DNA from 3 places in the Lysinibacillus sp. UBA5990 genome. Region 3 is predicted to be linked to each of the others. Evidence: riboswitches for the same ligand, from Rfam matches in the RefSeq annotation. Region 3 holds a riboswitch; each other region holds the start of a gene.
What was found. A riboswitch is a leader RNA that binds a small molecule or an ion and turns the genes downstream of it on or off. The one in region 3 is predicted to bind cobalamin.

Region 1 (3,284 bases), on a different contig from region 3:
CACCAATGGCAGCTTCTGCTTCACCGTCTGCTCCACCAAATTCTGCTCCCTTTTGGACGAAGAGCGGAATAATGGCCAATAGCACAACTATTGCTAATAGTAATAAATTTCGTTTCATGTTAGTGCGCCTCCTTTGTAGAGAAAACACGTAAAGATTTTAATTCGCTAATATTATATTTTTTTAAGAAGTTCATGATAATAACTGTTAATATCCCTTCACTCACAGCTAATGGGATTTGTGTTAAGGCAAAAATACTTGCGAACTTTGTAAAGGACGCCATAAAGCCTCCAACTTCAGATGGGAAGGCAAGTGCTAATTGAATGGAAGTCACCACATATGTACCTAAATCTCCAAGCATAGCCGCAAAGAAAACAGCTACTGAAAACGATAACCCCATTTTTTGCGCCCCTTTCAATACAAAGTAGGCGATAAACGGGCCTACAATAGCCATTGAAAATGCATTAGCCCCTAATGTTGTAATCCCACCATGTGCTAAAAGTAAAGATTGAAATAATAAAACAATTGTCCCGATGACACTCATCGCTAACGGTCCAAATAAGACTGTTCCGAGACCTACTCCTGTTGGATGTGAGCAACTCCCTGTAACTGAGGGGATTTTTAAGGCTGATAGGACAAAGGCGAACGCACCGGACAGCCCCAGAATCATTTTTGTTTCAGGATTTTCTTCAATTGTTTTACGAATAGAGCGCAATCCTAAAATAATAAATGGGATGGAGATTACCCACCAAAAAATAGCCCATTCGATTGGTAAAAAGCCTTCCATGATATGCATAGCGAAGGCACGCTTTGGCACCATTAAAAAAGCTAATAAAAAGTAACTAAGTTTCCACCAAGACAGATTCAATTTTCTTCCTCCAAACTGTAAATAGATTTTTAGAATGTAGCGTGCGTAATAAAAAAAGCACTTCTCCGTTGTTGGAAAAGTGCATAGCTAAAAAAGCAAATAACATTCTCATCTGCTAAGCCGCACACCTATCCTCGTAGGTTGAAACGATCACATATTTTCGGCAGGTCTCCTGGCTCTAGTTCAACACTTTATAGGTCTTCCCATCCATTGGACAGTGACATTTTCTATAAAGCTCCCTATTACAGTGGCGGGACCGCGCCGGACTTAAACCGGCTTCCCTTTTAAGCAAAATGACGAGCATTTTACACCGAAAAATAGTAAGTTGTGAGATTTCACGACAAAGTGTATCACGAATTTCCATAAATATGCTATACTTTTTTTATAAAAAATTTAAAATAGAATATCAATGTAGAAAATTCTGATAACTAATGTTTTTAGGATTAAAGGAAGCAAAGTCAATTTTTAAAATAGCTTCTAACCCTCCTGTGAAATTGATAAATTTGTCATGATTTTTTAAAGAAATATTGAAATTTTAAAATAATAAGATATGATTAAGACAGTTTTCTATTATATATACGATTAATAATTTCATATAAAACGTCGATAAGTGCTCGAAGAACTCGAGATAATAGGGAAATTGGTGAAAGTCCAATACAGCCCCCGCTACTGTAATAGCTGATGAAATCGCAATGCCACCTGTGCAAACTAGGGAAGGTGCGACAGTAAAATGAAGCTTAAGTCAGGAAACCTGCTTATCAGATTGTGCATGCAAACTTTTCGGAGGGAGAAGTTGAAGCAAAAGCGAGGATCTTTCTTTCAATCTATTCGTTTTTATTTGGCTTCTACAAACCTTTACTCTTCGGGAGAGTAAAGGTTTTTTCTTTTTTCCAAAAGCAAATGAGGGGAGATATAAGATGACAACGTGGAATTTAGAGGGGATGAAAACACATCTCTTTATTTGCAATGGCAGTAGCTGTATGAACAAGGATGGGGAGGAAATTACCCAAGCTATACGAGATGAAATACAGCGAAATGCACTAGATAAAGAAATACATACGACTAGAACGCGCTGTAATGGACGGTGCAAAGATGCTTGTGTTGTTATTGCTTACCCCCAGGGGAATTGGTATCGTGTACCATCAACGGAGCATGCTAGAACACTTGTACAGGATTTGCATCATGAAACCTTATATAACGATCATGTTTTTACACTTCGGGAAGGGACATTACAGCGAACAGTGCAAACGACAGCCATTAAAGGGATTGAAAAGGTGAAAGAGGGGTAAAAACATGGCGCAAAAAGGGAAAATTTTCGTAGTAGGCTTTGGGCCTGGAGACTTTAAGCATATTACGACACGTGCAGTAGAGGCTTTACAACAAAGTGATATGATCATAGGCTATAAAACCTATGTTGAGCTGATTCAAGATTTAGTCAGCGCAAAATCCATTGTCAGTACAGGCATGACAGAAGAAGTATCACGTGCACAGGAGGCCGTTCGTCAAGCAGAGGCAGGAAGTACAGTTTCAGTCATTTCGAGTGGAGATGCGGGCGTTTATGGTATGGCGGGATTAGTGTATGAAGTATTAATTGAGCTAGGTTGGACAGAGGCAACTGGTATTGAAGTTGAGATTGTCCCAGGTATTTCAGCTATCAATTCATGTGCTAGTTTACTTGGTGCGCCGATCATGCATGATGCTTGTACCATTAGTTTAAGTGACCATCTCACTCCGTGGAATTTAATTGCGAAGCGTGTGGAAGCCGCAGCTATGGCCGATTTTGTTATTGCTTTATACAATCCTAAAAGTGGTCGCCGTACAAGACAAATTGTCGAAGCACAACGAATTCTTTTAGAATATCGTTCGCCTGACACACCAGTAGGACTTGTAAAAAGTGCCTATCGAGAACGTCAGGAAGTGACTATGACAACATTGGCAGAAATGTTGGAACATGATATCGGTATGCTGACAACCGTTATTATCGGAAACTCATCTACGTTTTTCTATGATAATAAAATGATTACACCGCGTGGCTACCAACGCAAATATACACTTGGCGAGGAAAAACAGCCGTTACGTCCACATCAACGTTTGCGGGAAGAAAATGAGCCATGGGCGATGAATCAAGAGACAGGGACAGCACGAAATGACTTTGCGGCAGACCCTAATGCAGGGAGAATTAATAAACCCAGTATAGCCGTTATGCCAAAGCCGAAAAAAACAGCACTTGAAATGGCTACAGCGGCACTTGCAATGGTAAAGGGAACAAGTGCTATAAAGGCTACGCCAAAGCTTGTACAACAAAAAATAGAATCAATTTTTGAATTAGCAGTGAGCCCTGGAGTGGCCAATAAATTCTTCACACCACAGCAAATGATGACGTTAGCAGAGGTCGTAGGGGAAGATGGTTCGATGGAA
Region 2 (3,284 bases), on a different contig from region 3:
ATCCTACTCTCATTCGCTATGATATTATTGTATCTTTAAAAAAATTATATGATCAAACGAGTGATCCTAAATTATTAAACATAGCCCATCGCTTAATTAATGAAGAGCAAAATGTTAAATATAAAAAGAAATATAAGTCAGCCATCCGTTCCTAGTAACGAGATGGTGTTTTTTGTGCAAACTCTTTGGTTATTAGGAGATTAGTCAACTATAATATATGAAAAAACAAAAGGGGTTAGGGAATGAGTATTTATAATTATTTAGTACGGAAGCCGAATGGTGAAATTTTATCAATGGAAACTTTTCGAGGAAAAACGATGCTAATTGTTAACACGGCCAATCAATGCCGATTTACATATCAGTTTGAAGACTTACAAAAAATGTACGATAAATATGGAAAAAATAATTTTGTCGTTTTAGGATTTCCTTGTGATCAGTTTGGCCATCAAAATCCTGAAGATGGAGAGGAAACTGCGCATCTTTGTAAGGTAAACTATGGAGTTACGTTTCCCATTTTTGAGCTAGTCCAAGTAAATGGGGAGACGACACACCCTTTATTTAATTATTTAAAACATGAAGTTGATTTTCGTGAATTCGGAAAAGCAAGCATGCAGGAGAAAATGCTTGCTGAGGCAATCATTCAACTTGCTCCAAGCTTTTTAGATGGTCGTAATATTCGCTGGAATTTTACTAAATTCCTAGTAGATGCAAGTGGAAAAACCATAGCTCGCTTTGAGCCTACAGACTCACAGCTTGATATTGAGCAAGCAATTGAAAAAGTATTGTAGTAGAGTAATTTTATAGAAATGAAAATACTTCTAAAACGGCTATCATTTTTGTACGCAACTATTTTTTCCTATCAATCTATGATAAACTGCTTTACAAGTGAATTATTCTTGCAGAATAAAGGTGCTAGCTAGCATAATCGGGAATTCGGTATAAGCCGAAGCTGTTTCCGCAACTGTAAGTACAGCTATTATAAAGATGTGCCACTGTTTCATAGGAAATGGGAAGGTTCTTTATAGCTCTTATCTATTTATATAGGAGCGTTGTACAAGCCAGGAGACCGACCTTTATTTGAACGTATAACAACTCTTCGGAAGCTAAGAGGATATACGGCAAATACATAGGCAGTGTCGTGTTTCTATGACAATCATTATGGTATTTTCGTCGTTCCTTTGTGTGAGGAGCGATGTTTTTTTATGTTCTAAAAAAGTGAGGATTTTCATTATGAAAAAGGGGGACAGTAGGTTGAAAAAAGATGCACGTTATTCTTGTTATCCTTTTATGCGAGAGAAGGCTTCAACTGTCGATTTTGAGATTCGCACAGATAGTTTAACAACGCATTTAGGGGTCGCGCTAGCTATAGTAAAGAAAGAGAATGTCCAGGTTGTTGTAGATGATTTAATCCAGATTTTACCTATGGCTTATCATGTGAATGGCTCGGTTCGTGGAAAGCTAGCAGTTACAGATGAGGATCTATCTTGGTTAAGTGAGCGCTATGATTTTTATGTAAGTCATGTGAAGGAAGAGATTCAAAATTTTGTTTTACCTCAAGGAACAGAGGCGGCTGCTGCTTTACATCTTTGTCGTAGTGAGGCGAAAAAATCATATCGAACTTTACACACGGTTTCGGAAGAACGAGAGGTACCTAATATTCTCTTCGATTATTTAGGCTTATTAGCCAATGTATGTTTTGTAATGGCTGTCTATACGAATCAACAAGCTGAAATAGCTGAAATTCCGTTTATGAGTAAATCATATCCAATGAAAAAGAAAAAGGTGAATAATAATGAAGAAACTATTTAATTTACAATGGCTATCGGTATTATTGCTAGTGCTCGTTTTAGCAGGTTGTGGTACCGCGGAAGATACAAAAAATAAAGATGTATCCGAAGATGAACAAAAGATTGAGCAAACAAGTTATAAAGTAACAGATGATCGTGGTGTCGAAATAGAGTTTAAGGAAGTGCCAAAAACAGTTGTGTCTTTACAGCCTAGTAACACAGAAATTCTATTTGCACTAGGGGTTGGCGATAAAATTGTAGGTGCCACTGAATATGATACATATCCAGAAGCTGCCCAAAAAATCGAACGTGTTTCTGATACTGTGAATTATAACAGTGAGCGAATTTTAGCGTTAAAGCCAGATGTTGTTATTGCGTATACGATTGGTGAGAAGGATGCACTTAAGCCACTCGAAGATGCAGGAATTAAAGTGTTTGTTATTCAATCAGCGGGTACATTCGATGATGTATATGGAGATATCGAACAAATTGCAGCTGTTATGGATGTTAAGGATAAAGGAAAGGCATTAAATGAGGAAATTAAAGCAAAAATCGCTGATGTGCAAACAAAGGTTAAAGAAGTAAAAACACCAAAAAATATTTATTTAGAAATTAGTCCAAAGCCTGAAATATATACAGCAGGCTCTGGCACTTTCCAACAAGAAATATTAAATGCGGCAAATGTAAAGAATGTGTTTGAAGATTTAGATGGCTGGAAGCAAGTATCTGAGGAAGATGTTATTGCGAGAAATCCAGACGTCATTTTAACAACAGTCAATTATACAGAAAATCCAATTGGAGAAATCCTTGCTCGTGATGGGTGGAATACGGTAACAGCTATTCAAAACAAGGCAGTTCAGTCCCTTGACACAGATATCTCAAATCGCCCAGGTCCGCGTATCGGTGAAGCAGTTGAGCTCGTTGCTAAAGCTGTGTATCCAGAGTTATATAAATAAAATCGTAGAAAATGTTAGTTGTTTATTACAGCTAGCATTTTCTATTTTATTACCTAGTGTGAAAATTGGTATTCATGTAGTTTGTTCGATAGAATAAAGGTAAGAACGCTAATTAATATAGGGAGGTGTAGTTCAATGAAGCAAGTACAAAAAAATATTCAGTTTGAGGCCGTTTATAATTTCCGAGATATGGGGGGGTATCAAACGAAGGATGGGCGCGTTATAAGAAATGGCTTATTTTATCGCTCTGCCGCACTTGGTAAAATGACAGCGACAGATAAAGAATTATTTGAAACATTAGGTATTAAAACAATTTTTGATTATCGTGACACAAATGAAGTACAACATAATCCTAATCCTGTGTTTCCACAAACTCGATATATTCAAATCCCTGCGAAGGGAAAGCATGCTTTTGAAATGCCAACCAATACAGGTGGTAGAGAGTTTTATAAAGTAGTTAACGCTGATATGTTCAAGGACTTTTATGCACAAATGCCTTTTCATAATCCCTCTTTTAAGGAATTAATGATGACTATACAAA
Region 3 (3,284 bases):
AACTATGCACATAGACCGTTCATATTCAAGCGAAGACAGGATGCTCCTGTATTACAGAAAGTATCATTTTCACTTCAGGAGGGGGAATGCTTAGGGATTGTTGGACAAAGTGGCTCAGGAAAAAGCACATTGGGCCGAATTATATTAGGGATGGAAAGGCCAACAGCCGGTGAGATTCTATTTCAAGGGGTTAATCTTTATGATGCCACTAGCCAACAGAAAAAAATGATACGGAGAGATTTACAAGCAGTCTTTCAAAATAGCTATCATTCATTAAATCCAAAGCACACCATTTTTCAAATTTTAGAGGAACCATACCTAAATTTCGAGCAGTATAGCTCAGCTGAGAGACATTATAAGGTAAAGGAATTACTTGATCATGTAGAGTTAGAAAAATCTATTGCCGAAAAGTATCCTTCCCAGCTAAGTGGGGGACAACAACAGCGTGTGAACATTGCGAGAGCGCTTGCCTTACATCCAAAATTAATTGTTTTAGATGAAGCCATTAGTAGTTTAGATATGATTTTGCAAAAACATATCATTCAATTACTACAGACACTACAAAAGGATTTGCAACTTGCATACATTTTCATTTCTCATGACCTACAGGCTACACGCTTTATTTCAGATCGCATCCTTGTCATGCAAAATGGTCAGCTAGTAGAGGAAAGTATGAAAGGTGAACAATTTAAGCATTCCGCATCACTTGAGCTGTACAATGCGATTTTACCCACTCATCCTCGCGAAAGAAGTCACAAGAATACTAGTTTGGAATAATCTGAAATACCTTTGCGAATAAAGTCCTTATTAAAATTCTTACATTGTTATTTGGAAAGCTTCGTAAAGGAGCTTTCGAACCCCCATATTTTGCCCTCTAGGTTGTTTAAGAGAGCAATCGTCCTCTGTTCCATATTATTCGGAAGTTCTTCTTTACTGAAATAAGTGAGGCTTAAGCTCTCACCATCTTTCATTTCCAATACCCCCCTTACATGATTAGCTCTATAAAGGTGAATGACTGTATAGATTTCATCGCCATTCGGATAACAGTAGTAATAATCAGGCCCCGAAAAAACACCGATAAAATCAAACTCTTTAGCCACGAGTCCCGTTTCCTCATAAAGTTCACGAGCAGCAACCTGCTCTAATGTTTCGTTTATTTCCATTGAGCCGCCAGGTAATCCCCAATCCAACATATCTGAACGATGTTGAAAGAGTATCTTCTTATCATCATTAACAACAAGAACTGTCGAACCGACGCTTATAATCGGTCTATTACCGATAAGCTTTCTTAATTCTGTTATATAACCCATCCCGTCACTCCTCGTTTCATCGTTATGCAAACCAATTCGCTTTTAAAGCAGACTTCATAAATATAGCTTCATTGGGATTGATGAACAATCTTTTTTTGAGCGAAATAATGCTTAAATATGCAGAATAGTTCGTCAAAAAAGAAAAATAGCTTTTTATAATCAGTCTTTTCTGAATTTTACCTATATTGATTGTTTGGAAACCACTATGTTAAGGTAAAAAGACAAATTGAATATGCTAAATTTTGGTGGTTCAAATGGGGTTGATTCCATTTGATTAAAAGGGAAGTTGGTGTGAGTCCAACACTGTCCCGCAACTGTATGTAGGAGTTTCATAACGAGGCCACTGTTTTGTTCATCAAAACGGGAAGGTGTTATAGGAATGTTGATTATAAGTCAGGAGACCTGCCGCTAAATAAGCATCAATTGACCTACGAGGATAGGGAGGTGTTAGCTACTGTATGATGATTGTGAATGGATGTAAGTTCACTGTTTTTTGTTCTGTCATACTTTTGTAGATTAACAACTTCTAAAGGGGTAGAAGTTGTTTTTTTGTTGTTCTTTCGAGTTTGAATGGTAACGCTTACAAGAATGATTATACAAAGGGGTTGTAATTCATGGAGTTAACGTATTCACCAGGTCTTGATGGAGTTATTGCTGCGGAAACAAAACTGTCTTTCTTAGACGTAGTAGGAAGCCAAATTGTTATACGGGGCTATGATTTGATTGAACTATCTCAGCGATATTCCTATTTAGATATTGTCCATTTATTATTGCACGGAAACCTACCAACTACTGAGCAACAAGCTGACTTACAGGATAATTTGAAAGAAAACTACCACGTTCCACAAGAGCTTTTTCAAATTTTTAACTTATTACCAAATGGGACACATGCTATGGACGGCCTTAGAACTGGAATTTCAGCGTTAGCAGGATATGATCAGCATATCAATGATCGTTCGACTGAAAAGAATGTAACACGAGCATATCGACTTTTAGGTGGAATGCCCAATATCGTTGCGAATAGCTACCGTGTATTAAATGGTCAAGAGGTAGTAGAACCGGATAGTGAGCTTTCATATAGTGCTAATTTTTATTACATGATTACTGGAAGAAAACCAACACCATTAGAAGAGGAAATTTTTGACCAATCACTTGTTTTATATAGTGAACATGAAATGCCGAATTCGACCTTTGCTGCTCGTGTTATTGCTTCCACACAATCTGATCTGTATGGTGCTCTAACTGGTGCTGTCGCATCATTGAAAGGAAATTTACATGGTGGGGCAAATGAGGCAGTCATGTATATGCTGCTTGAAGCTAAGACTGCAGAAGGCTTTGAAGCGATGCTGAAAAACAAGCTTAAAAATAAAGATAAAATAATGGGCTTTGGCCATCGTGTCTATATGAAAAAAATGGACCCAAGAGCGCAGATCATGAAAGAAGCTTTGTATAAATTATGCTTGGAGCAAGGGGATGACCGCTTATATCACATGTGTGAAGCTGGTGAAAAAGTGATGGTGGAGGAAAAAGGCTTGTATCCAAATTTAGATTATTACGCTGCGCCAGTGTACTACATGCTGGGCTTACCAATTGAATTATATACGCCTATTTTCTTTGGCTCTCGAACGATCGGTTTATGTGCACATGTGATCGAACAACATGACAATAATCGATTATTTAGACCTCGTGTTCATTATATAGGCGAGCGTCATAACCTTGAAGAATTGTCGGTATAATCAAGTTTTAACAACTCGCCAAAGAGCTGATGGGCATTCTGACCAATACCCATCAGCATACTAGTATATCAAATTCATACCTTGAAAGGAAGATATAGATGATTAAAACGAATGAAAAAACGATGGCAGACCAGCTTCTTATTGATATTGCGGATTACGTATTAAACACAAAGATTACGAGCGAAGAAGCTTACGAAACGGCTCGATATGTTTTATTGGATACGTTAGGTTGCGGCAT

Region 1: linked by a shared signal. The riboswitch ahead of B3D94_RS10905 ((2Fe-2S) ferredoxin domain-containing protein) and the one ahead of mmgD (citrate synthase) in region 3 are both predicted to bind cobalamin.
Region 2: linked by a shared signal. The riboswitch ahead of B3D94_RS02295 (hypothetical protein) and the one ahead of mmgD (citrate synthase) in region 3 are both predicted to bind cobalamin.

Annotation. Positions count from the first base shown of each region.
Region 1 covers NZ_DJAY01000011.1:699,857-703,140, forward strand. The annotation lists gene B3D94_RS10895 (energy-coupling factor ABC transporter substrate-binding protein) at 1-118, opposite strand, end outside; gene B3D94_RS10900 (energy-coupling factor ABC transporter permease) at 120-866, opposite strand; cobalamin riboswitch at 1,012-1,196, opposite strand; cobalamin riboswitch at 1,458-1,639, shown strand; gene B3D94_RS10905 ((2Fe-2S) ferredoxin domain-containing protein) at 1,784-2,155, shown strand; gene cobJ (precorrin-3B C(17)-methyltransferase) at 2,160-3,284, shown strand, end outside.
Region 2 covers NZ_DJAY01000003.1:163,156-166,439, forward strand. The annotation lists gene B3D94_RS02285 (hypothetical protein) at 1-155, shown strand, start outside; gene B3D94_RS02290 (glutathione peroxidase) at 243-788, shown strand; cobalamin riboswitch at 891-1,089, shown strand; gene B3D94_RS02295 (hypothetical protein) at 1,252-1,809, shown strand; gene B3D94_RS02300 (ABC transporter substrate-binding protein) at 1,793-2,743, shown strand; gene B3D94_RS02305 (tyrosine-protein phosphatase) at 2,879-3,284, shown strand, end outside.
Region 3 covers NZ_DJAY01000015.1:1,457,779-1,461,062, reverse strand. The annotation lists gene B3D94_RS19855 (ABC transporter ATP-binding protein) at 1-777, shown strand, start outside; gene B3D94_RS19850 (NUDIX hydrolase) at 825-1,310, opposite strand; cobalamin riboswitch at 1,540-1,734, shown strand; gene mmgD (citrate synthase) at 1,925-3,046, shown strand; gene B3D94_RS19840 (bifunctional 2-methylcitrate dehydratase/aconitate hydratase) at 3,145-3,284, shown strand, end outside.